3 regions of the Streptomyces sp. NPDC046915 genome follow, and region 3 is predicted to be linked to each of the others. Evidence: riboswitches for the same ligand, from Rfam matches in the RefSeq annotation. Region 3 holds a riboswitch; each other region holds the start of a gene.
What was found. A riboswitch is a leader RNA that binds a small molecule or an ion and turns the genes downstream of it on or off. The one in region 3 is predicted to bind cobalamin.
Positions count from the first base shown of each region.

Region 1: linked by a shared signal. The riboswitch ahead of ABZ915_RS32140 (prenyltransferase/squalene oxidase repeat-containing protein) and the one ahead of ABZ915_RS01305 (CbtB-domain containing protein) in region 3 are both predicted to bind cobalamin.
Region 2: linked by a shared signal. The riboswitch ahead of ABZ915_RS42275 (cobalamin biosynthesis protein) and the one ahead of ABZ915_RS01305 (CbtB-domain containing protein) in region 3 are both predicted to bind cobalamin.

Region 1 is NZ_JBEYXB010000014.1:170,677-177,846, reverse strand. Features, by position in the region: gene ABZ915_RS32145 (SCO2322 family protein) at 1-443, opposite strand, end outside; gene ABZ915_RS32140 (prenyltransferase/squalene oxidase repeat-containing protein) at 440-1,672, opposite strand; cobalamin riboswitch at 1,786-1,922, opposite strand; gene ABZ915_RS32135 (phosphotransferase) at 1,980-2,588, shown strand; gene ABZ915_RS32130 (XRE family transcriptional regulator) at 2,848-3,456, shown strand; gene ABZ915_RS32125 (hypothetical protein) at 3,453-4,025, shown strand; gene ABZ915_RS32120 (MAB_1171c family putative transporter) at 4,025-5,245, shown strand; gene ABZ915_RS32115 (hypothetical protein) at 5,238-5,399, shown strand; gene ABZ915_RS32110 (FAD-dependent monooxygenase) at 5,392-6,807, shown strand; gene ABZ915_RS32105 (nuclear transport factor 2 family protein) at 6,867-7,170, opposite strand, start outside.
Region 2 is NZ_JBEYXB010000027.1:57,439-64,608, forward strand. Features, by position in the region: gene ABZ915_RS42250 (alpha/beta fold hydrolase) at 24-1,151, opposite strand; gene ABZ915_RS42255 (class II aldolase/adducin family protein) at 1,270-1,944, opposite strand; gene ABZ915_RS42260 (lysozyme) at 2,141-2,872, shown strand; gene ABZ915_RS42265 (inorganic phosphate transporter) at 3,021-4,268, shown strand; gene ABZ915_RS42270 (hypothetical protein) at 4,305-4,532, shown strand; cobalamin riboswitch at 4,680-4,820, shown strand; gene ABZ915_RS42275 (cobalamin biosynthesis protein) at 4,921-5,862, shown strand; gene ABZ915_RS42280 (cobyric acid synthase) at 5,859-7,170, shown strand, end outside.
Region 3 is NZ_JBEYXB010000001.1:300,393-307,562, forward strand. Features, by position in the region: gene ABZ915_RS01270 (hypothetical protein) at 1-696, shown strand, start outside; partial or broken gene ABZ915_RS01275 (TetR/AcrR family transcriptional regulator) at 1,047-1,142, opposite strand; partial or broken gene ABZ915_RS01280 (muconolactone Delta-isomerase family protein) at 1,294-1,572, shown strand; gene ABZ915_RS01285 (SgcJ/EcaC family oxidoreductase) at 1,627-1,956, shown strand; gene ABZ915_RS01290 (amidohydrolase) at 2,118-3,737, shown strand; gene ABZ915_RS01295 (histidine phosphatase family protein) at 3,811-4,401, shown strand; gene ABZ915_RS01300 (CbtA family protein) at 4,480-5,232, opposite strand; gene ABZ915_RS01305 (CbtB-domain containing protein) at 5,254-5,475, opposite strand; cobalamin riboswitch at 5,512-5,656, opposite strand; gene ABZ915_RS01310 (acyltransferase) at 5,731-6,870, opposite strand; partial or broken gene ABZ915_RS01315 (glycogen debranching protein) at 7,035-7,170, opposite strand, start outside.

The DNA.
Region 1 (7,170 bases), on a different contig from region 3:
TTGGTGTCGTAGCGGAGCGGTCCGGCCACGGCGGCCAGCGCGTCCGCCGTCGTCCCGTCGGCCGGGACCGCCGCGCAGACCGTCCGGCGGCCGGGCGGGGTCTCGTCGGAGGGGGCGTCGGCGGCCGTGCCGAAGTCGAGGACCAGGGCGATGCGCTTCTTGCCGTCCCGCGCGGGCGTCTTGGCGCAGATCGCGTCGAAGTCCGCGGTGCCGCGCGGCCGCGTCGCACTGGCGGAGTCCTCGCTCACCGCGAAGCGGAAGCCCTGGACGTCGCCGTCGGCGGGACGCGCGGTCGACGGGCCCTGCGTGGCGTACGTCCAGTGGCCGCCGGTGCGCTCCCAGAAGGACCAGTAGCGGTAGCCGGTGGCCTGGGCCTGCCCGGCCGACACCACGCACAGGAACGCGGCCAGGAGTACCGCCCCGGCACGGCGGACGACGGTCACGGCTGCTGCTTCCTGCGGCGGCCGCTGAGCAGGAAGCCGATGCCGATGCCCGCGACGAGGCCGGTGCCGACGATCCACCACACCTTCGTCGCCTTCGTCCCCGAGTCGTGCTCGGCCCGCTCGGTCTCAGCGCCGGTCGCCCGAGCCGTCTGCGGCGCCGGTCCGGTCGCGTCGAGCGCCTTCACGAGGTCCGTGCCGCCGGAGTCGTGCGGGTCGGCGCCCATCGCGTGCGCGGCGAGGATCAGCTGGGCGTAGGCGGCGGGGCCGCTCTGCTTCGCCCACCGCGCGGAGTTCGTCACCAGCCAGGCGTACGGCTCCCGCGCCTGCCTCATCCGGCCCTGGGCGGCCAGCGCGACGACCGCGTCCGCGGTGTTGCCGTAGTCGGGCTGGTCCTTGGCGCCGGGGAGCGCCGAGGTGAGGTGGGCGGTGTCGTGCATCTCGTCCGCCAGATATGCGGCGCCGTTGCGGGCGATCTCCCGCGGGGTGAGCGGCTTGCCCGAGTCGGCGCAGGCGTTGCCCTCCTCCACCGCCTTCCCGGCCGTCGTCACGAAGCCCTTGCCGAGCGCGCCCAGCACCCCGGCGGCCGTCGCGTCGGCGTTGGCCGCCAGTTCGCCCTTCTTGTCCGGCTGGTAGGCGAGGGCGCCGCCGCCGTCCTCGTCGCAGGGGATGGACCACTTGGCGAGCAGTTCGGCCGGGGTCCTGCCCTCGGTACGGAGCTGGAGCGGCTGCTCCCCGGCCGCCGCGAGCGCGCCGATGACGACGGAGGTGGAGTTGGTGTCGCTGGGCGAGCCCGGCGTGTAACTCCAGCCGCCGTCCTTGTTCTGCATCATCTTCAGCCAGACGACGGCCTTGTGGACCTCGCCGTCGTGCTCGCCGAGCGCGTGCAGGGCCTGTACGGCGGCGGCCGTGCTGTTGGTGTCGGCCTGGGCGCCGGTCGCCTCGCACGTCTTGCCGGGGTCCGGGCGGTAGGCCGCGAAGCCGCCGTTGGCGCACTGCTGCCCGACCAGCCAGTCGACGGCCTCGGCGGCGGGCCGGACACCGACCGTGCGCTGGGCGAGCAGCGCGAGGGACTGCCGCCACACGCCGTCGTACTTCGGGTCCGCGCTGCCGTACAGCCCGGACGGGAGCGCCTTCGACGGGGAGGGCGACGGCGACGCGGCCATGGCGGGCGCGGCTGCGGCTATGACGCCGATGGCGGCGAGTACCGCGGCACTGCGGCGGACGTTCATTGGCGGCTTCTGCCTCTCCCTGCGGGGGAGCACGGGCAGCACGGGGACACCCCGCGCGGCTCGGCCCCGTAGACCTCGACGGTGCCGCGCACGGCGGGCCGCCGCGCACGTGAGCCGGTCAACTTCCCGTGCGTGGCGGTCCGGCTCACCGTCGTTGAAACGGCTCACGGTTGCGGGTCAGCGCCGGAATTGCACCGGCTTCGCCCCGTACGGGTGTGATGACGCCCGGACACTCTACCCGGCGGTAGACAGCGGCTGGGAGGCGGCTGCGCGCCAGGGGCACAGGCGAGGTGGTCAGGGTCGCGCCATGCCGTCGACGGGGAGACTGCTGGGTTCCGGCCGGACAGCCGACGTGTACGAGATCGACGAGGCGTGGGTGCTGCGCCGCGACCGGGAGGGGCGGGGGGACGCCGCCGCCGAAGGGGCGGTGATGACGTACGTGCGCGAACACGGTTACCCGGTGCCCCGGGTGCGGCCGTCCGGCTCGCGCACCGACCTGGTGATGGAGCGGCTGTCCGGGCCGACGATGCTCGCCGCCCTCCTGGACGGCTCGCTGGGCCCGGCCGAGGCGGGCGCCGAACTCGCCCGGCTGCTGCGGCTGCTGCACGCCGTTCCCGCCCGGGACTCCGCCGGCCCCGGTGCCCGCGTCCTCCATCTGGACCTGCACCCCGACAACGTGATCCTCACCCCGGACGGTCCCCGGGGCATCGACTGGAGCAACACCGAGGACGGTCCGCCCGGCCTCGACTGGGGCATGTCCGCGGTGATCCTCGCCCAGGCCGCCGTCCCGTCCGACCTGACGGAGACGGGACTGACCGAGGCATGGCGGCGGCGCGCGGCCAATCCGACGATGAGTGCCAGGGAGGTCGAACTCCTCGGGGGGACCGTGGAGTTGGTGCGGACGCTCACCCGCTGACGACCAGGGCTGCCCCGGGGTGTCCCGGGATGCCCAGGGATGCCCAGGGTGTCCCGACCCCCGATGCCGCTCCCCCATAGGCGGCACCCGGGGCCGGGGCCGGGTGGCGTCATGATCCTGTCCCGACCGGACCTCAACTGTCAACGATTGCTGCCTAATTCAGCAGCTGTCATTGACATCACTTCTCGACCGGCGGGCGACCCGGTAGCCTCGCGTCAACTCAGCCACGGAACCGACGACATGCCCAGGGGGGACCTCGGTGAGTGACGCCCACGCCCCGCTCGCCGGCCTGCTCGAACGGCTCGGGGAGCTGACCGAACGGCCGGGCCGGCTGCCCGAGGTCCTGGACGTGACCGACCTCTCGTACCGCACCGGCATCCCCGCCGAGGTGGTCGCCCGGTTGCTCGGGGGCGGCACCGCACCCGAGACCGGGCTGGCCGAACGGGTGCGGCAGCGGCTCGACTTCATCCGCGAGACCCGGCGCCGGCCGGACGGCAAGCGCTACGCGCTGGACGAACTGGCCAGGATCGCGGGCACCAGCCGGCAGTGGCTGAGCGAGTGGCGCAAGAGCGGCATGCCGAGCCTGGAACACACCGACCGGCTGCGCAGGTTCTTCGGCCTCCCGGCCGGATACTTCACCGCGGACGAGCCGGAGGCCCTGTACGAGGCGCTCCAGCCGGTGCTCCAGAGCCTGGAGGCGCAGGCCGACCCGCTGCTGCGGCTGCGCGAGAGCGGACTGGTACGACTGGCCATGCGCGCCCCGCGGATGAATCCCCGTCAGCTCGCCACGCTCGCCGACCTGGCGGAGATGATCATCACCTCCGAGGACACGTACGCGAGCGCGGACATCACGAAGGACGGTCAGTGAGCCGGAAAAGATCGCCGAAGCGCTTCCTCGCCCAGCTCGTCCGCGACACCGCCCGCACCCTGACCCCGCCGACCGAGCCCGAGGCGTTCCTGCACGCCGTGTGCGACACGCTCAGCCCGCAGCTGGACCGTCCCGTCCGGCTCAAGTTCGTCGCCTTCCCGCCGGAACTGGACGTCTCCGGGGTCACCTTCGCCAAGGACGACGAGTACATCGTCGTGGTCGAGGACCGCGCGCCCGGCGCGCACAAGTTCGTGATCGCCGGGCACGAGATCGGCCACATCTACTACCAGACCCTCGACGTGCACTACCCGGCCGGCCTGCCCACCGCCGCGCGCCGGCTGCTGTCCCAGGCCGAGGAGGACATCCCCTGGGAGCGGGTGGCCGCCATGGCCACGCGGTCCCCGGCCGCCGCGACCGCCGAGGCCGAGTGGGAGGCCGAGGAGTGCGGACTGCGCCTGGCGGCCAAGTTCGCCAAGGTCGTCGGCCCGTCGGCCGCGCCCGGCCGGACGACCCAGGACACCCTGACCGACCGCCTGTCGTCCTCGCTGGGCAACGCCGGCGGCCTGTGATGCGCTGGGACATAGCGGGCTCGTTCCTCGCCTACGCCGTGCCCGCCGTGCTGCTCGCCGTGGCCTTCGTGATCAAACTGCCACTGCTCAGGAGGGCGTGGCAGGACCCGATCCTGCGGGCGACGGCCCTGCTGCTCGGCATCGGCGCCATCACCTTCGCCTCCCTGCCGCCGGGCAACCTGCACCGCATCAACGAGCTGACCGGCGTGCCGAACTTCGCCGGCCTCTGGGTCTACTCGCTGCTCAGCGTCTACTGCGGCGCCTGCCTGTGGCTGATCGTCACCTGGCGCGAGCCGCCCTCCCCGGCCCGGCGCCGGCGCACCCGCACGATCTGGATCACGTACTCCCTGATCATCGCCGGCCTGTGGGTGACCTTCTTCCTCGGCGACCACCACGTCGAGCGGCTGCGCGACCTGGACACCTACTACGCGACGACGCCGTGGACGCGTGAGTTCGCCATGCTCTACCTCGTCGCCCACATGATGTCCGCCGTGGCCGCCGCGAGCATGCTGTGGGCCTGGTTCCGGGAGGTCCGCGACACCTGGCTGCGCCGCGCCGTGGTGTTCCTCCAGGTCGCCTACGCCCTCGGGCTCATCTTCGACGTCGCCAAGGTGGCCGCGATCGGCGCCCGCTGGAGCGGCCGGAACTGGGACTGGCTGTCGACGTACGTCGCGCCGCCGTTCGCCATCGCCGAGGCGATCCTGGTCGGGGTCGGCTTCATCGCCGGGCAGACCGGGCCGCTCGCCGAGGAACGCCGGCGGATGTGGCGCACCCACCGCCGCCTGGAACCGCTGTGGCAGGCCGTGCTGACGGTCACCGCCCCGTCCGCCCCGGCGACCGGCCGGGTCAGCGGCGCCGAACTCCAGCTCGAACTGCGCCGGGCCGCCATCAACGACGCCCTGCTCAAACTCGCCCCGCACCTGAGCGGAGCCCGCCGCGAGCGGGCCCGCCGCGCGGCCCTGGCGGCCGGTCACCCCGACTCCGCGGCGCGCGGCATCGCGGGCGCGGTGGACATCCTGGCCGCCGTCGACGCGGTGCGTTCCGCGGGGGAGGGGGAGGGCGTGGACCCGGGCCCCGCGCACGACGGCTACGAGCGTCCCTCCGATGTTCCGGACAGCGAGCTGGAGTCGATCGGGCAGGCGCTGCGTGTGCACTCGTCGGCCATCGACACGATCCGCGGGCAGCTGGCGGCTACGGAAGGTCTCACTTCGCATGCCTGAGGGCCGCATGCCTGAGGGCCGCATGCCCGCCGATGCGATGTCCCCGGAAAGCGAGCTGGAGTCGGTCGCGCAGACGCTGCGCGTGCACTCGTCGGCCATCGACACGATCCGCCGGCAGCCGGCGGCCACGGAAGGTCTCACCCCATATGCCTGAGAGAACGACCGCTCGCCGTCGCACCGCGATCGTGATCGGGGGCAGTACGACCGGGATGCTCGCCGCCTCCGTGCTCTCCACCCGGTTCAACGAGGTCACGGTGATCGAGAGCGACCGGCTGCCCGAGGGGCCCGAGCCGCGCAAGGGCCTGCCCCAGGCCCGCCACGCCCATCTGCTGTGGTCCGGGGGAGTGGCCGCGCTGGAGGAGCTGCTGCCGGGGATCGGCGGGGAGCTGGCCGGCAGGGGCGCCGGGCTGATCGACGTGATGACCGACCTGGTCAGCAAGGCGCCGTCGGGGCAGTGGTTCCGGCGGTTCACCGACTCACGGCACCACATGATCGTGTGCAGCCGGGACCTGCTGGACGCGGTGATCCGAGCGGACGTCCTGGCCCGGAGCCGGGTCACCCTGCTCGACGGGACGAGGGTGCGGGGGCTGGCCGGCGACCGGTCCCGTGTGACGGGCGTACGCGTACCCGGCGGGCCGGGGGCCGGGGAGACCGTCCTGTACGCGGACCTGGTGATCGACGCGAGCGGGCGGGCCTCCCAGGCCGACAAGTGGCTGGCGGCGATGGGCCTCGCCCCGGTCGTGGAGCGCGTGGTGGACGCGGGCGTCGCCTACGCCAGCCGCGTCTACCGGGCCCCCGGTGCCACCGCGGCCCTGCGCTACCCGGTCGTCAACGTCCAGGCGGACCCGCGCCGGGCGCCCGGCCGGGGCGGGGTCGTCGTGCCGGTCGAGGACGACCGCTGGCTGGTGACGCTGTCCGGCACGAGGGGCGGCGAACCGTCCTCCGACCCCGACGCCTTCGAGGAGTTCGCCCTCACCGGCCTGGAGGACCCCGTCATCGGCCGCCTGATCTCCCAGGCCGAGCCCCTCACGGACCCCGTGACCACCCGCAGTACGGCCAACCGCCGCCGCTACTACGAGAACGCCGAGGCCTGGCCCGACGGCTTCGCCGTCCTCGGGGACGCCGTCGCCGGGTACAACCCCGTCTACGGCCACGGCCTGACGGTCGCCGCGCAGAGCGTCATCGCCCTGCGCCAGGTCCTCGACCGCCACGGCCCCACCACGCCCGGCACCGCCCGCCGCATCCAGCGCGCGGTGGCCCGCCCGGTCGGCAACGCGTGGAACCTGGCGGTCGGCCAGGACGCGTACTACCCGGGGGCCGCCCCGCAGCCCCCCACCGCCGTCGAGCGCCTCCTGACGGCCTACGTCGACAAGGCGGTGGCCGCCGGCTCGGAAAACCCCCGCGCCCTGCGCGGCCTCCTGGACGTCATGAGCCTGAAGACCCCACCCACCCGCCTCTTCGCCCCCGACATGCTCTGGAACATCTGCTTCGGCCCCCGCAAGGGCCCCCTCCCCGGCCCACCGCTGACCAGGACCGAACGCGAGGCGGCGGGCCTCAGCTGACCGCCGGGGGCGGGCCGCCGAAGGGGGGAGCGATCTGGGCGGGCGCAGGGCGGCGGGCCTCAGCCGACCGCCCGCGGGGTCGGACCGCCGAACGGCAGCGACAGCACCCGGCTGTCCAGCAGCCACTGACCGTCGACCCGGCGGAACGCGTCCTCGTAGGTGCCGACCTGGACGGGTGCGCCGGTCGGAACGATGCCGCCCTCGTAGCCGTCCACCCGGTACGTCGAGAAGTACGAGGTGGCGACGGCCGTGTCCGGCGTGATCAGGGTGACGAGGATGTTGGACATCAGACGGCGGGAGAGCCGGTCGGCGGGACGCGAGCCGAAATAGTCCCGCAGCGCCGCACGGCCCTCGACCAGCCGC
Region 2 (7,170 bases), on a different contig from region 3:
GGCATCCGACCCCTGCCGGGCGCTCACATCAGTGGCGTCAGGAACCGCCGTACGGTCTCCTCGTACTCCTTCGGGTCGGCGTTCCACATCGCCCCGTGCGGGGCGTTCCGCACGGTGTGCAGGGCGACCCGGTCGCCGCGCCCGGCCGCGAGGCGGCGGGAGTACTCCCAGGGGGCCACCACGTCGTCCGGTCCGTGGATCAGCAGCGTGGGCACGCTCAGCCGCGCCGGGTCGGCGGTCTCCGCGGGGCGGTCGGCGCGCAGGCCCGCGCGGCCCTGCGCGGCTCGCACGGCGAGCGGCAGCAGGAAGTCGGGCGCGCCCCGGGCCGCGGCGAGGGCGCGCAGCGTGGCCTCCCAGTTGAGCACCGGCGAGTCCAGGACGAGCCCGGAGACATGGTCGCGCAGGGTGGAGCGGGCGGCGGCGCGCAGGGCCATGGCGGCGCCGGTGGACCAGCCGTAGAGGACGACGCGCCGGGCGCCGTAGCGGACGGCGTAGCGGATCGCCGCGTCGAGGTCGCGCCACTCGGTCTCGCCGAGGTGGTTCAGGCCGTCCGGGGGGCGGGGCGCGCCGAGGTCGCCGCGGTAGGCGAGGGCGAGCACGGAGAACCGCAGTTCGTGCAGGAACCCCATGACGTTCATGGAGTGTTCGCGGGTGGTGCCGAGGCCGTGCACCGCGATCACCCAGGTGTCCCGGGCGCCGGGCACGAACCAGGCGGGCAGGGCGCCGAGTTCGCCGGGCACGTCGATGTCGGCGTGGTCGAGGCCGAGGGCGGCGCCCGGGTTGCCGACGTACAGGTTGGGGGTGAGCCAGACCTGGTCGCCGGGGTCGAGCGTGCCGTGGGTGACGCGCTCCAGGCGGCGTACGATGGTGTCGGCGGAGGGCGCGGCGGCCTCGAGGACGGGGCCGACGACGGCGTGCGAGCCGTCGCCGGCCAGGCCGTAGGTGCCGGGACGCAGGGAGGCCAGGGCGCGGGTGAGGGCGAGCCGGCCCTCGGCCATGGCGTGCACGGTGAGCCGGGGCTCGGTGGGCAGCGGTCTGCCGGGGGCGGCCCTGAGCGCGGCGTCGCTGGCCATCCGGCCGGCGGCCACACCGGCCGCGCCGGCCGCCAGGACCGCGGTGACGGCCGAGGCCGCCGCTGTGACGGTGCGCACGGGTCCAGTGTCCCGGTGGGCCGACCGACCGGCCAGCGGGAGCGGGTGTCGGGGTGACATGTCCTTGCGGGTTCCAGCGGGAGGCCCTTTTCAATCCCCTTTCGATCCCCGGCCGCCCTCACCTCCGCCGGCCGTACCCCCGCAGCTTCTCCCCCACCTCGGCCAGCTGCTCCGGGGTCAGCAGGGACGGTGTCAGACCGGGCACCGAGGACGCCGTCAGCCACAGGCGGCACATCCATTCCAGCTGGGCGGTGCGGTCGTAGGCCTGGTCGAGGGTGGTGCCGTAGGTGATCGTGCCGTGGTTCTGGAGGAGGCAGCCGGAGCGGTCGGCGAGGGCGCGGAGCATGTTCTCGGCCAACTCCTCGGTGCCGTAGGTCGCGTAGGGGGCGACGCGGACGGGGCCGCCGAGCGCGCTGGTCATGTAGTGGACCGTCGGGAGTTCGGTGACGAGGGTCGAGACGGCCGTGGCGTGCACGGCGTGCGTATGGACGACGGCGCCGACGGCGGCGTCGGTGGTGCGGTACACGGCCAGGTGCATGGGCAGTTCGCTGGTCGGCACCAGGGTGCCGAGCACCTGCCGTCCGGTGAGGTCGACGCCGGTCACGTCGTGCCGCGTCAGCCGGTCGTACGGGATGCCCGACGGCGTGACCAGCACGGTGTCGCCGACGCGCACCGACACGTTGCCGGAGGTGCCGACGACGAGTCCGTCGGCCACGGTCCGGCGGGCCGTCGCGACCAGCGCCTCCCAGGCCCGTGACTCCTGCTCACGCACGCCCCTGCTCTCTTCAGCCATGGCCGTGATCCTGCCAGGGGGCGGCTGACGCGGTGTCACGGCGGCGCAGTCTAGGCCGGAATCGAGCCCTCCGAAAGGGTGCATAGCACCATAAATACCCCTCTATCCATGCTTGGCCGGAGATCATCGTTCATCACATGATCTTCCAATACTCTCTGCACGTTTTGTCGTGCACGTCGCCATTCCGGGGGGAATCATGGATCTGTCCCGTCTCCGCGCCCGCCTGCTCGTGACGACCACGGCGGCGCTCGCCGTCGGGGCGGCGGCCCTCGTCGGCACCCGGGCCACGGCGGCGGGCCTGCCCAGGGGCCACGACGTCTCGTCCCACCAGAAGAACATCGACTGGGCGGAAGCGAAGGCCAAGGGCGCCCGGTTCGTCTACATCAAGGCCACCGAGTCCACCGACTACCGCAACCCCTATTTCAGCCGGCAGTACAGCGGCTCGCGCGAGGCCGGCCTGATCCGGGGGGCGTACCACTTCGCACTGCCGGACGAGTCGCCGGGTGCCGCCCAGGCCGCGTACTTCGTGCACCACGGCGGCTCCTGGACCGCCGACGGCTGGACCCTGCCGCCCGCACTGGACATCGAGTACGACCCGTACGACAACGGGCACAAGTGCTACGGCCTGAGCAAGGCGAGGATGGTCGACTGGATCCAGGACTTCAGCGACGAGATGAAACGGGAGACCGGCCGCCGCCCGGTGATCTACACCACCACCCACTGGTGGAACGACTGCACCGGCCGCAGCCGCGCCTTCGCCGACCACGCCCTGTGGCTCGCCCGCCATTCCGGGGACCCGGGCGCCCTGCCGGCCGGGTGGTCCTCCTGGACCTTCTGGCAGTACGACAACAGCGGCAGCCTGCCGGGCGACCAGAACCTCTTCAACGGCTCGCCGGCGGGGCTGAAGTCGTTCGCCACGGACGACTGAGGGTGACCGAGGACGACTGAGGACGACTGAGGACGACTGAGGACGGCCAGGGATTCCGACATCACGATGCCTGTCTCAGTTCACCTTCCGTTCACTCAGGTTGCCTACGGTCAACCAGCCAATGACGCTCGAAAGAATGCCTGGGTAAATGGAAAGCTTCTCGCTGATCCTCGCGATTGTGGTCGTAACCGCACTCGCGTTCGATTTCACGAACGGTTTCCACGACACCGCCAACGCGATGGCCACCACCATCTCGACCGGCGCGCTCAAGCCCAAGGTCGCGGTGGCCATGTCCGCCGTGCTCAACCTTGTGGGTGCCTTCCTGTCCGTGGAGGTCGCCAACACGATCTCCAAGGGTCTCGTCGACGAGAACGGCATACGTCCCGAGGTCATATTCGCCGCCCTGGTCGGCGCGATCCTCTGGAACCTGCTGACCTGGCTGGTGGGGCTGCCCTCCAGTTCCTCGCACGCCCTCATGGGCGGCCTGATCGGCGCCACCGTCGCCTCCGCGGGCTTCGGTGCCGTCCACGGTGACGTGCTCGTCACCAAGGTGCTGCTCCCGGCGGTCGCCGCACCGGTCGTCGCCGGCATCGCGGCGATGCTCGCCACCCGGTTCTCCTACGGCATCGGCAAGGACGCCGAGGGCGAGGCCACCCGCAGGGGCTACCGCGCCGGCCAGATCGCCTCGGCCGGTCTGGTCTCCCTCGCCCACGGCACCAACGACGCGCAGAAGACGATGGGCATCATCACCCTCGCGCTGATCGCCGGCGGTTCCATCGCCCCCGGCTCCAACCCTCCCACCTGGGTGATCCTCTCCGCGGGCATGGCCATCGCACTCGGCACCTACATCGGCGGCTGGCGCATCATCCGCACCATGGGCAAGGGCCTGACCGAACTGGAGCCGCGGCAGGGCTTCGCGGCCCAGACGAGCGCCGCGACCGCCATCCTCGCCTCCTCCCACCTCGGCTTCTCCCTCTCCACCACCCACGTCGTCTCCGGCTCCGTGATGGGCGCGGGTCTGGGGCGCAAGGGCGGCGTGGTCCGCTGGTCCACGGCGACCCGCATGTTCGTCGCCTGGGCGCTGACCCTCCCGGCCGCCGCGCTGGTCGGCGCGCTCGCCGAGACGGTCACGGACCTCGGCGACTGGGGCACCGCGCTGGTGGCGGTCTTCCTCGTGGCCTCCAGCGCCGCGATCTGGAAGCTCTCCCGCCGCGAGGTGGTCGACGCGACCAACGTCAACGAGACCGAGGAGCCGGCCGGCGTGGTCACCACCGCGATCGCCGTCGTCACCCCGCCCCCGGTGGGTGTGGTGGCCGAGGACCTGTCGGCCACGATCCCGTCCCCCGCGGCACCCGTCGCCGCCGACCCGGCGACCCCGCCGGCCGCCGCCGTCTGATCCCGGGCACCCGGGCACCAAGAAAGCAGCTCTGTTATGAAGATCGACTGGGCAGCCCTCGGCTCCGTCTTCGGCGTCAGTCTCGCGGTCACCGTCGGCCTGGTGGCCCTCTTCACCCTGGGCGTCCAGGGCCTGTCGCGACGCGAACGCGCCGTCGCGCAGGGCGACTCGGCGGCGCTGGCCGTCGCCGGCGCGTACGTGTGCTTCGCGGGATGCGCGGCAGCGGTGGCCTACGGGATCTACCTGATCATGAACAAGGCCTGACCGAGGCCTCACAGGCTCCTCCCCGACGACTTCGAAGATTTCGAAGGCTTCGGGGAGGAGCCTTTTCGTATGCCGCCCCGCCGTCGCCCGGACCTCGATGTGGGCCTCAGCACACTCTCCCGATGCAGGTCAACAGCAAGTTGACGGCCCTTCCGGGGCCGTGGTGGACTTCCGGGGCCATGTACGGCGGCAAGGGAGGAAGCCGGTGTGAATCCGGCGCGGTCCCGCCACTGTCACCGGGGTAGGTAGCCCCGGGAGCCAGGAACTCCCACCGCCGGTCTCGTCGAACCAGGGCGCGGACACCCTGAGTGAGGACATATCGCCATGCTCGCCTGCCGTTCGAGGTTCAGCACCAGGTCGCAGCCCGACCCCACGGCCGGCTGAGCCGATGCGTGCCGATCGCGTCTTCGCGTACGGCGCCGCCGCCGGCCTCCTCGGCGACCAGCTGCTCGGTGATCCGCGACGCGGGCATCCGGTGGCCACGTTCGGGCGGGCCGCCGGTGCCGTGGAGCGGGTGCTGTGGCGGGACCACCGGGGGTGGGGCGCGCTGCACACCGCGGTGTGCGTGGGCGGTGCCGTCGGGCTGGGAGCCGTCGCCGCCGCGGCCGTACGTCCCTCCCGTGCCGCCTCCGTCGCGCTGACCGCCGCCGCCACCTGGGCCGTCGTGGGCGGAACCTCCCTCGCGCGCGAGGCCCGTGGCATCGGGCGTGCCCTTCAGGCCGGGGACGTCGAGGCTGCCCGGGCGCGGCTGCCGCACCTGTGCGGCAGGGACCCGCAGACGCTCGACGCCGACGGGATCGCCCGTGCCGTCGTGGAGTCCGTCGCCGAGAACACCTCCGACGCGGTGGTGGGCGCCCTGGTGTGGGGAGCCGTGGGCGGGGTTCCCGGGCTGCTGGGCTTCCGGGCCGTCAACACCCTCGACGCCATGGTCGGGCACAAGTCGCCCAGGTACCGGCGGTACGGGTGGGCCTCGGCCCGGCTCGACGACCTCGCGGGCTGGCCGGGGGCACGGCTGACCGCCGTACTGGCCGCCGCGGCCGGGGACGACCCCCGCGGTGCCGTACGGGCCTGGCGCGCCGACGCGGACAGGCATCCGAGCCCCAACGCCGGTCCCGTGGAGGCGTCGTTCGCGGGCGCGCTCGGCGTGCGGCTGGGCGGGACGCTGTCGTACGGCGGGCGGGTGGAACACCGACCGGTGCTGAACCAGGAGGGACGAGCCGTCGCCGTACCCGACATCGAACGCGCCGTACGGCTCTCGAAGCGCGTCGGCCTGCTCGCGCTCGGCGTCGGCGTCGCCGCGCGCATCGTCGTGAAGGGACGTGGGAAATGAGCGGGGGTCTCCTCGTCGCCGGCACCACCTCCGACGCGGGCAAGAGCGTCGTCACGGCCGGCATCTGCCGCTGGCTGGTGCGGCAGGGGGTCAAGGTCGCGCCCTTCAAGGCGCAGAACATGTCCCTCAACTCGTTCGTGACGCGCCAGGGCGCGGAGATCGGGCGGGCGCAGGCCATGCAGGCGCAGGCGTGCCGCGTCGAGCCGACCGCGCTGATGAATCCCGTGCTGCTCAAGCCCGGCGGGGAACAGAGCAGTCAAGTGGTGCTGCTGGGCAAGCCCGTGGGCGAGCTGAGCGCGCGCGGGTACCACGGCGGGCGGCAACAGCGATTGCTGGGGACCGTGCTGGAGTGCCTGGAGGAGTTGCGGGGCACGTATGACGCGGTGATCTGTGAGGGGGCCGGCTCGCCCGCCGAGATCAATCTGCGGCGGACCGACATCGTGAACATGGGGATCGCGAGGAACGCGCGGCTGCCCGTGCTCGTCGTCGGCGACATCGACCGCGGGGGCGTCTTCGCCTCCTTCTTCGGGACCGTCGCCCTGCTCTCCCCCGAGGACCAGGAACTCGTCGCCGGGTTCCTCGTCAACAAGTTCCGCGGCGACGTCTCCCTGCTGGAACCCGGCCTCGACATGCTGCACGGCCTCACCGGGCGGCGGACGTACGGCGTGCTGCCCTTCCGGCACGGGCTCGGCATCGACGAGGAGGACGGGCTGCGGGTCTCGCTGCGCGGAACGGTCCGCGAGTCGAACACCGCCCCGCCCGTCGGCGAGGACGTGCTGCGGGTCGCCGTGTGCGCGATCCCGCTGATGTCCAACTTCACGGACGTGGACGCGCTGGCGGCCGAACCGGGCGTCGTCGTGCGGTTCGTGGACCGGCCCGAGGAACTGGCCGACGCCGACCTCGTGGTGATCCCGGGGACCCGGGGGACGGTCCGGGCACTTCAGTGGCTGCGGGAGCGGGGGCTGGCCGAGGCCCTCGTCCGCAGGGCCGCCGACCGGCGGCCCGTGCTCGGCATCTGCGGCGGGTTCCAGATCCTCGGCGAGCACATCGAGGACGAGGTCGAGAGCCGGCGCGGCCACGTACCAGGCCTCGGAGTCCTCCCCGTGCGGGTGCGGTTCGCCCGCGAGAAGACCCTCACCCGGCCGGTGGGCGAGGCCCTCGGCGAGCGGGTCGAGGGGTACGAGATCCATCACGGGGTCGCCGACGTGACAGGAGGGGTTCCCTTCCTGGACGGCTGCCGGGTCGGCCAGACCTGGGGCACGCACTGGCACGGCTCACTGGAGTCGGACGGCTTCCGGCGGGCCTTCC
Region 3 (7,170 bases):
GTAGGCAGCCGCGCGGCGCCGGCGATCGCGGTGCGTTACGTGTATCTGCGACACATCTCGGGGCCGGTGGCCGGAGAGCGCGTCCCGCCGGCCGCGCACCGCAGCCATCTCGCCCGGCTGCTCGCCTGCACCGCCACCGCGTACGCCATGACGTTCCTGCACGGGACCGTCACCGAACGCTGGATCACCTGGCAGGCCCGCGACATCACGATCGAGAGCCGCGAACGTTGCGGCGCCCGCGCGCTGTTTCCGGTGAACGGCCTGGCCGAGTTCACCGCCAACGCCGACGGAGCCATCACTGCCGAGGGCGACAACCTGGCCGTCTGGTGCAAGGCCGGAGCCGAGATGATCTTCGGCCACGTAGCCGCCCCGGAACCGGCGACGCCGGCGGCCGGCCAGAAGTCCCTGACCGACCGCACCTTTCTGCGCCGCGCGCTGGCCGCGGCCGAGCGCCACTGGCACCTGACCGCGCGCCGGGACGTCCGCGGCGGCACGGGCGATGCACTGGGGCGCTGGAACCACGCCTCCGCCGCAGCCCTTGCCCTGGTCGAGACGTACACGGTGGGCCAGGCCACCGACCCTCGCCGCGGCCTGCGCCCGGGTCACCGACCCGGGTACCCGCGCCGTCCTGGACGACCTGCGCACCCTGTTCCTGCTCGACCGGCTGGCCCCGCTCAGCGGACTCCTGCTTGCTGACGTCGAACACCTGATCCCAGCGCGACTCATGACCGTGTGCAGGCGATCATCCGCTCCGCCGCCCCATGGAAGACCTGTGCGTCAACGCGGACGCCGGCCGGTTGCTGACCGCGGCCCTCGCCTCCGGCAAGCCCCTCGCCATTGTCTGCCACGCACCGGCCGCACTGCTGGCGACCAGGATCCATGGGGTGTCACCCTTCGCCGGGTACCGGGTCACCGCGTTCACCAACGAGGAAGAGGAAGCGGTCGGGCTGGGGCCGAAGGCCCGATGGCTGCTGGAGGACGAACTGATCGACTTGGGCGTCGACTTCACCAAGGGAGGCATTCACGGCCGCCGTGTCGGGACGGCATGCGGCGATCAGCGACAGGCAGTTCTCCCACAGGGCTTCGAGGTGCCGGGTGTCGTCGTAGAGCTTGGCGAACAGCACTTGGCCCTCGAGCTGGGCGCCGTGGCGCTGCTGACCGTCGGATATTCCCACACGACTTGCCGACGCCGGGTGACCGCGTCCGGCGTTCGGATGCGCACCGAGCAGGATCGTGTCCCCATGGAAAGCGATGCAGCCCGCACCCCAGTCACATCCCAGAGAGGAAGAGACCATGAAGGAGTTCCTGGTCGAGCTCACCACGACCGTGCCCGAGGGCACCGACTCCGCCGAGGTCGGCAGGCGCCGCGCCGACGAGGCCGCCCGGGCCAGGGAGCTCGCCGCGGCCGGTCAGCTGGTCCGGCTGTGGCGCCCGGTGGGCGAGCTCCGCAGCATCGGAGTGTGGCGCGCCGACGACGAGGCGGACCTACGCGAGAAGGTCCTCGGAACCCTGCCTCTGTGGCCCTGGATGACCGCGGTGGTCACCGCCCTTCAGTCGCACCCCAACGACCCGAACCCGCCCCTGCTGGGCAGCAGCGCCACGCAGGAAGCGATCCTGCGTGGCGTCATGGACGGCTGGAAGTCCGCGGTCGACGCACACGAACCGCAGCAGGTCGCCTCCCTCTTCACCGAGGACGCCGTCTTCCAGGGGCTTCACCCCTACACCGTCGGCCGCCAGGGAGTCGCCGACTACTACGACTCCCAGCCTCTCGGCCTGACGGCGGACTACGAGGTACTGCAGACGCGGCAGTTGGCCGAGGACGTCCTGCTCGGCTACCTGGGTGTCGACTTCTCCTTCACCGACCGGCCGACGATCGAAGTCACTCTCAGCGTGGTCCTCAGGCACGTCGTCGACCAGTGGCGCATCGCCCACTATCAGGTGTCGAAGCTGAACTGACGCGGATACATCTCGTCGAGGGTTTGACGCATGATCGGCATGATGGACCGGATCGTTGGCGTACTTCCTGCGATGCTGCCATCGAAATGGAAGTCAATCAGCGGAAAGTCCCTACAAAGGTCTTGTCAGCCGACGACGACTTCCAGGCGGTGGAGAAGGCCATGACTGATCACGCAGCCGATCTGGTGATCCGGGCCGACGCGGTGCACACACTGGTGCCCGGCCAGGCCCCGCAGCGGGCGCTGGCCGTGCGCGGTGACCGCATCGCGGCCCTCTCGCCCGACCCGAACGGTCTCGACGACTTGGTGAGCTCGCGCACCAGGGTCCAGGACCTGCCCGGCGCCACGGTGCTGCCGGCGTTCGACGACACCCACACCCATCTGATCTACGCGGCGCTCGGCGCGCACGACGTCCCCGTCCACCAGGCCCGCACCATCCCCGAATTCCTGGACCTGATCCGGCAACGGGCCAAGAGCACCCCCGAGGGCGAGTGGATCCGCACCACCACCAACTGGCAGGAGCTCAACCTGGCCGAGCGGCGCCTGCCCACCGCCGCCGAACTGGACCAGGCCACCGACCGGCACCCGGTCCTGGTCAAGCGCGGCGGCCACAACGACGTCGTCAACACCCACGCGCTGCGCCTGGCGGGCATCACCGAGGACACCCCCGTGCCGCCGGGCGGAGTCATCGGCCGCGACGCCGACGGCAGGCTCGACGGCAGGCTGATCGACAACGCGCTGGGCCTGGTGGAGCGTCTGTTCCCGGCCCCGGACCTGGCCCAGCGCATCGACGGACTGCGTCTGGCCGGCAGCCAGTACGCCGCCACCGGCATCGGCACCGTGCGCGACTGCGCGGTCTCCCTCGACGACTACACGGCGCTGCTGGCCGCCCGCGAGGCCGGCGCGCTGAGCACCCGGGTCCGTGTCCTGGTCTCGGCCCTCGGAATGACCAGCGCGGCCCAGGTGGAGGACCTGCTCGACGCGATGGAGGACCGGCGTTACGACGCCGACCCGTGGCTGCGGGTGTGGGGGGTGAAGTTCGGCCTCGACGGCGGTCTCGAGGCCGGGGCCACCGAGGAGCCGTACGCCTGTGACCCCGCCTTCTCCGGAACGCTGATCTGGGAGCCCGACGCGCTGGCCGAGGCCGTCGAGGCCGTGGTCCGGCGCGGCTGGCGGGTCGGTACGCACGCCTACGGCGACCGCGCGGTCCGCATGCTTCTGGACGTCTACGAACGTGTCCTCCAGCGCAACCCGGGCCTGCCCGCCGGGACGCTGGTGATGGAGCACGGCGGCCTGGCCGGCCCCGAACAGCGCGCCCGCGCCGTGGCCCTGGGCATCCCCGTCACCATCCAGCAGCCGCTGCTGCACGACACCGCCGAGGTGGAAGAGGGCTTCTGGGGCCCGGAGCGCGTCGCCCGGCTCTTCCCCGCCCGAGGCTGGGTCGACCTGGGCGCGCAGGTCAGCGCCGGATCCGACTTCCCCGTCGGCCAGTTCGGGGCCATGCGCTCCGTCTGGGGCATGACCACCCGGCAGACGGTCATCGGTGTCCGGGGCCCCGAGCACGCCATCACCTACGAAGAGGCCCTCGCCCTGCACACCGTCAACGCCGCCCGGCTGACGGGCGAGGGGAACCTGCGCGGCACCCTCGCCCCCGGCCGCTTCGCCGACCTCACCATCTGGGACCAGGACCCCGCCCACTGCCCCGCCGACGCCCTGCGCGACCTGAACCCCACCCGCACCATCGTCGGTGGCCTCCTCGTCACACCCGCCGGCGCGCGATAGGGCACCTCCCTGTTATGTTCGCGACCGAGGCAGGCGATCCGCGTCCCATGCCGACCGCAGGAGGAGCAGCCACGTGACCAGCCGTGTCACCTTCGTCTCGGCCGCGACGAGCCCGTCGCTGCGTCAGGCCCGCTTCTACGACGGCGACTCGGTGGACGACGGTGGGGCGGCCCGCGCCCGCTCGGCGGCCGGGTCGTTGCCCTCGCCGGCCCGGGTGGCCACGTCCCCGAGCACGCGCTGCCGGGAGACGGCGGTGGCACTCGGTCTCGACGTCGTCCAGACGCCGGAGTTGCGGGGTCTGGACGTGGGCCGCTGGCGAGGCCGCACCCTTGACGAGGTGGCGGCCGCCGAGCCGGAGGCTGTGGGCCACTGGCTCGCCGACCCCGGCTGGGCGGCACACGGCGGCGAGTCGGTGCGGGACGTGTGCGAGCGGGTCGGGCGCTGGCTGGACGCCGTGCGGGACACGGACGGCCGTACGCTCGCCGTGGTCGAGCCGGAAGTCGTTCGAGCCGCGGTCGTTCATGTACTGGGCCTGCCCGCATCCGCCTTCTGGCGGCTGGACGTACCGCCGCTGACGGCCACGGAGCTCACTGGCCGGGCCGGACGGTGGAATCTGCGGCTCGGGCAGCCGCCGGCCACGTCGGACACCGTCTCGGCGCGCTGAGACCCTACGGGCGCGTCCCCCTTGACGCGAGAGGGCCCCTCGGAGGTTTCCGAGGGGCCCTCTCGTATCCCGGAGCGTTCAGTTCGAGGCGGGAACCGTCCGCCCGGACGAGGCTGCCGCGGGCTTGGGATTCAGCTGCCGCTCGGCCAACTCGCCGAAGAGCAGGCCGAATCCGCCCCACAGGACGGTCTGGACGGCCAGTGCGGACAGGCGGAACCGCCACAGCAGGGTGGCCGGGAAGTCCTTCGGCACCTCGTTGACGGCCGGCAGGAACGCGTACGCCAGCCCGATCACGACGGCGAACGCGGCCACCGCGACCACCGTCGCCCACCAGGTGCCCAGGCCGGGCGCGAGGCGCTTGCCCAGGATGGTGGCGGCGATCGCCAGGAGGACGCTGAGCAGCATCATCAGGAAGTACAGGGTGGTCCGCTTGCCGATGGTGTCGGGCTCACCGACGGACGGCGGATTGGCCGGGTACTTCAGGAAGGGCACGACGTACACGGCGAGCAGCGCGCAGCCGGACAGCAGCAGCGCCGTCGCCCGCGGGCCGAAGCGGCCGACCCGGCCCAGCGCGAAGCAGTACGCGAGCGCGGCGATGCCGCCGAAGGCGACCCCGTAGACCAGGACGCCGGTGGCGAGCCCCGCCGTGGACTGGAGGGAGCGGGAGACGACCTCCATCTCGTGCTCGTGGGAGTGGGCGTCCTCGAAGCTGATCGCCTTGTCGACATTCGGCTCACCGAGGAGGTAGGCGGCGACCAGAGCGAGCACGCCGGCGGCCAGGCCGGCGAGCATGCCCCGCACGAGGAGATTCCTTACCGTTGCGGAATTCATGGGCGTGCGGCGTCCCTCGCGTCAGTGGCAGGGGAAGCCGAGCAGGTGGCGGGCGTCGTGCACCCATTCGTGGACGTCCGTGCCGTTGAGCACGGAGGTGGCGCCCTGCTCGGCGCCGACGAAGTACAGCAGGACGAGCATCAGGATGCCGAAGAAGACCGCCCAGGGGGCTATCGCCTTCAGCGGGAGCGTGGCGGGAACGGCGGGAGTGGTGGCTGTCGGCTGGGCGACGGTCTGCGCCATGGCAGTACCTCCTCTGGGAGTTCGCGTCCCATCTCGGTGGTGCAGTGGACGACGGCCACGGGTCTGACTTGCCGGACGCCCCGAAGGGCGCCTGGCATACAGTGGCGCGACCGTGCCGGATTCCCACCGGCTTCCGTCTCGCCGTCGTCGATATCGGACAGACCGTACCGCGTGACGCGGACACGGCCAAGACCGCACCACCGGGCGTGACCTTCCTCTCGAGCCGCGGGGCCGACCGCAGGCGGGACAGGCCGGTCAGCGCGAACGTCCCGCCGAGAGCATGGACTTCCAGGATCGGTTTCGCTTGAAGGGCATCTCGAAGAGCTCTGCGAACAGCCAGGCCGACAGGACCGAGGCGGGCAGCCCCAGGACCACGGTGACACAGAACGTGGGCAGTCCGGCCGACACGTACTCCGGGGCGACTTTCCGCACGACGACCATGACGATCGGAAGATGAATGAGGTAAAGGCTGTAGGAGAAATTGCCGAGGCTGCGCATGGGCCGGGTGGCCAGGAGCCGCATCACAGAGGCCGGACGCCCGGTGGCGACCGCCACCAGGAACATCGTCATGGCGGGTGCGATGGCGAGATCAACCCAGAAGTAATGATGTATCGTCCAGGTCGATCCCCGGACGGCGATGAGCGATATCACCGGCATGACGGCCAGAGCGGCGAACCAATGCCAGGGCAGGCGCCGGACCTTTTCTCGCGCAACGATGATTCCCGCGCCGACCAGACCGGCGACGAATACGGGCGCGAGATTCGGGGCCAGCCAGTTGTCACTTTCCATCGGCGATGCGTTTTCCGCCAGCAGCCCACGTAAGGCCACCAGTAGGGTCACACCGCTGATCAGGAGTACCGCACCCAGTCGTCGCCGGACAAGAAGCAGCAGCGGAAAGACGAGATACAGCTCCGCCTCCACGGCGATCGACCAGAATGCCCCATTCGGTGTGCGAGCCGTGAACATGTCCTGGGCCACCAGACCGTACACGAGAACGGTTCTGACGTTCGGCGGCCCATGATGGGAGGCGGGTACGACGAAGTAACCGATCACCACGCTCAATGCGAGTGCGGCCCAGTACGGGGGAAGGATGCGCCAGGCGCGGCGCCGCAGGAACCGCGCAATACCTCCCTGCCGCCAGCCGTGGCGCGCGGGGGAAATGGCCAGCGAGAAACCGGACAGCACGAGAAAGAAGACGACGGCGAGACGCCCGTACATCAGCCAGCCCAGCCAGGACGGGCCCGAGTTCTTGGGAAACCCTGGAAAGGCCAGCAGCCAGCAGTGAAAAAGGACCACGTACAGTGCGGCCACACCGCGGAGCCCGTCAAGACCCGGCACATGGATTCCGCCGCCGCCCTCGATCCTCCCGTCCGTCCGCCGTGCCAGGACGGCCATGTCGGGCTCGCTGCTGACGGGACGGCTCGATAATGATGAAATTGTTCAGCCCTTTCCTCTCGGCGCCGTGTTGGAACACGTGGCCACCGCTCGCGGTCCGGGTGACACAGCGCCACCCATGGTGACTCATACGTCGCGCACAGCAAGGAGGTTCAATCGCGGCGTTAGGCGGCCTCGGCGAGGAGGAGGTAGCCGGCGGCGGTCCAGGTGTAGGCCCGGTCGCGCAGGCCCGTTCCGGTGAGGGCGTCGAAATTCTCCGCGCACCAGGACCGTCGCGGGGGCCCAGACCGGGCCGCGCCA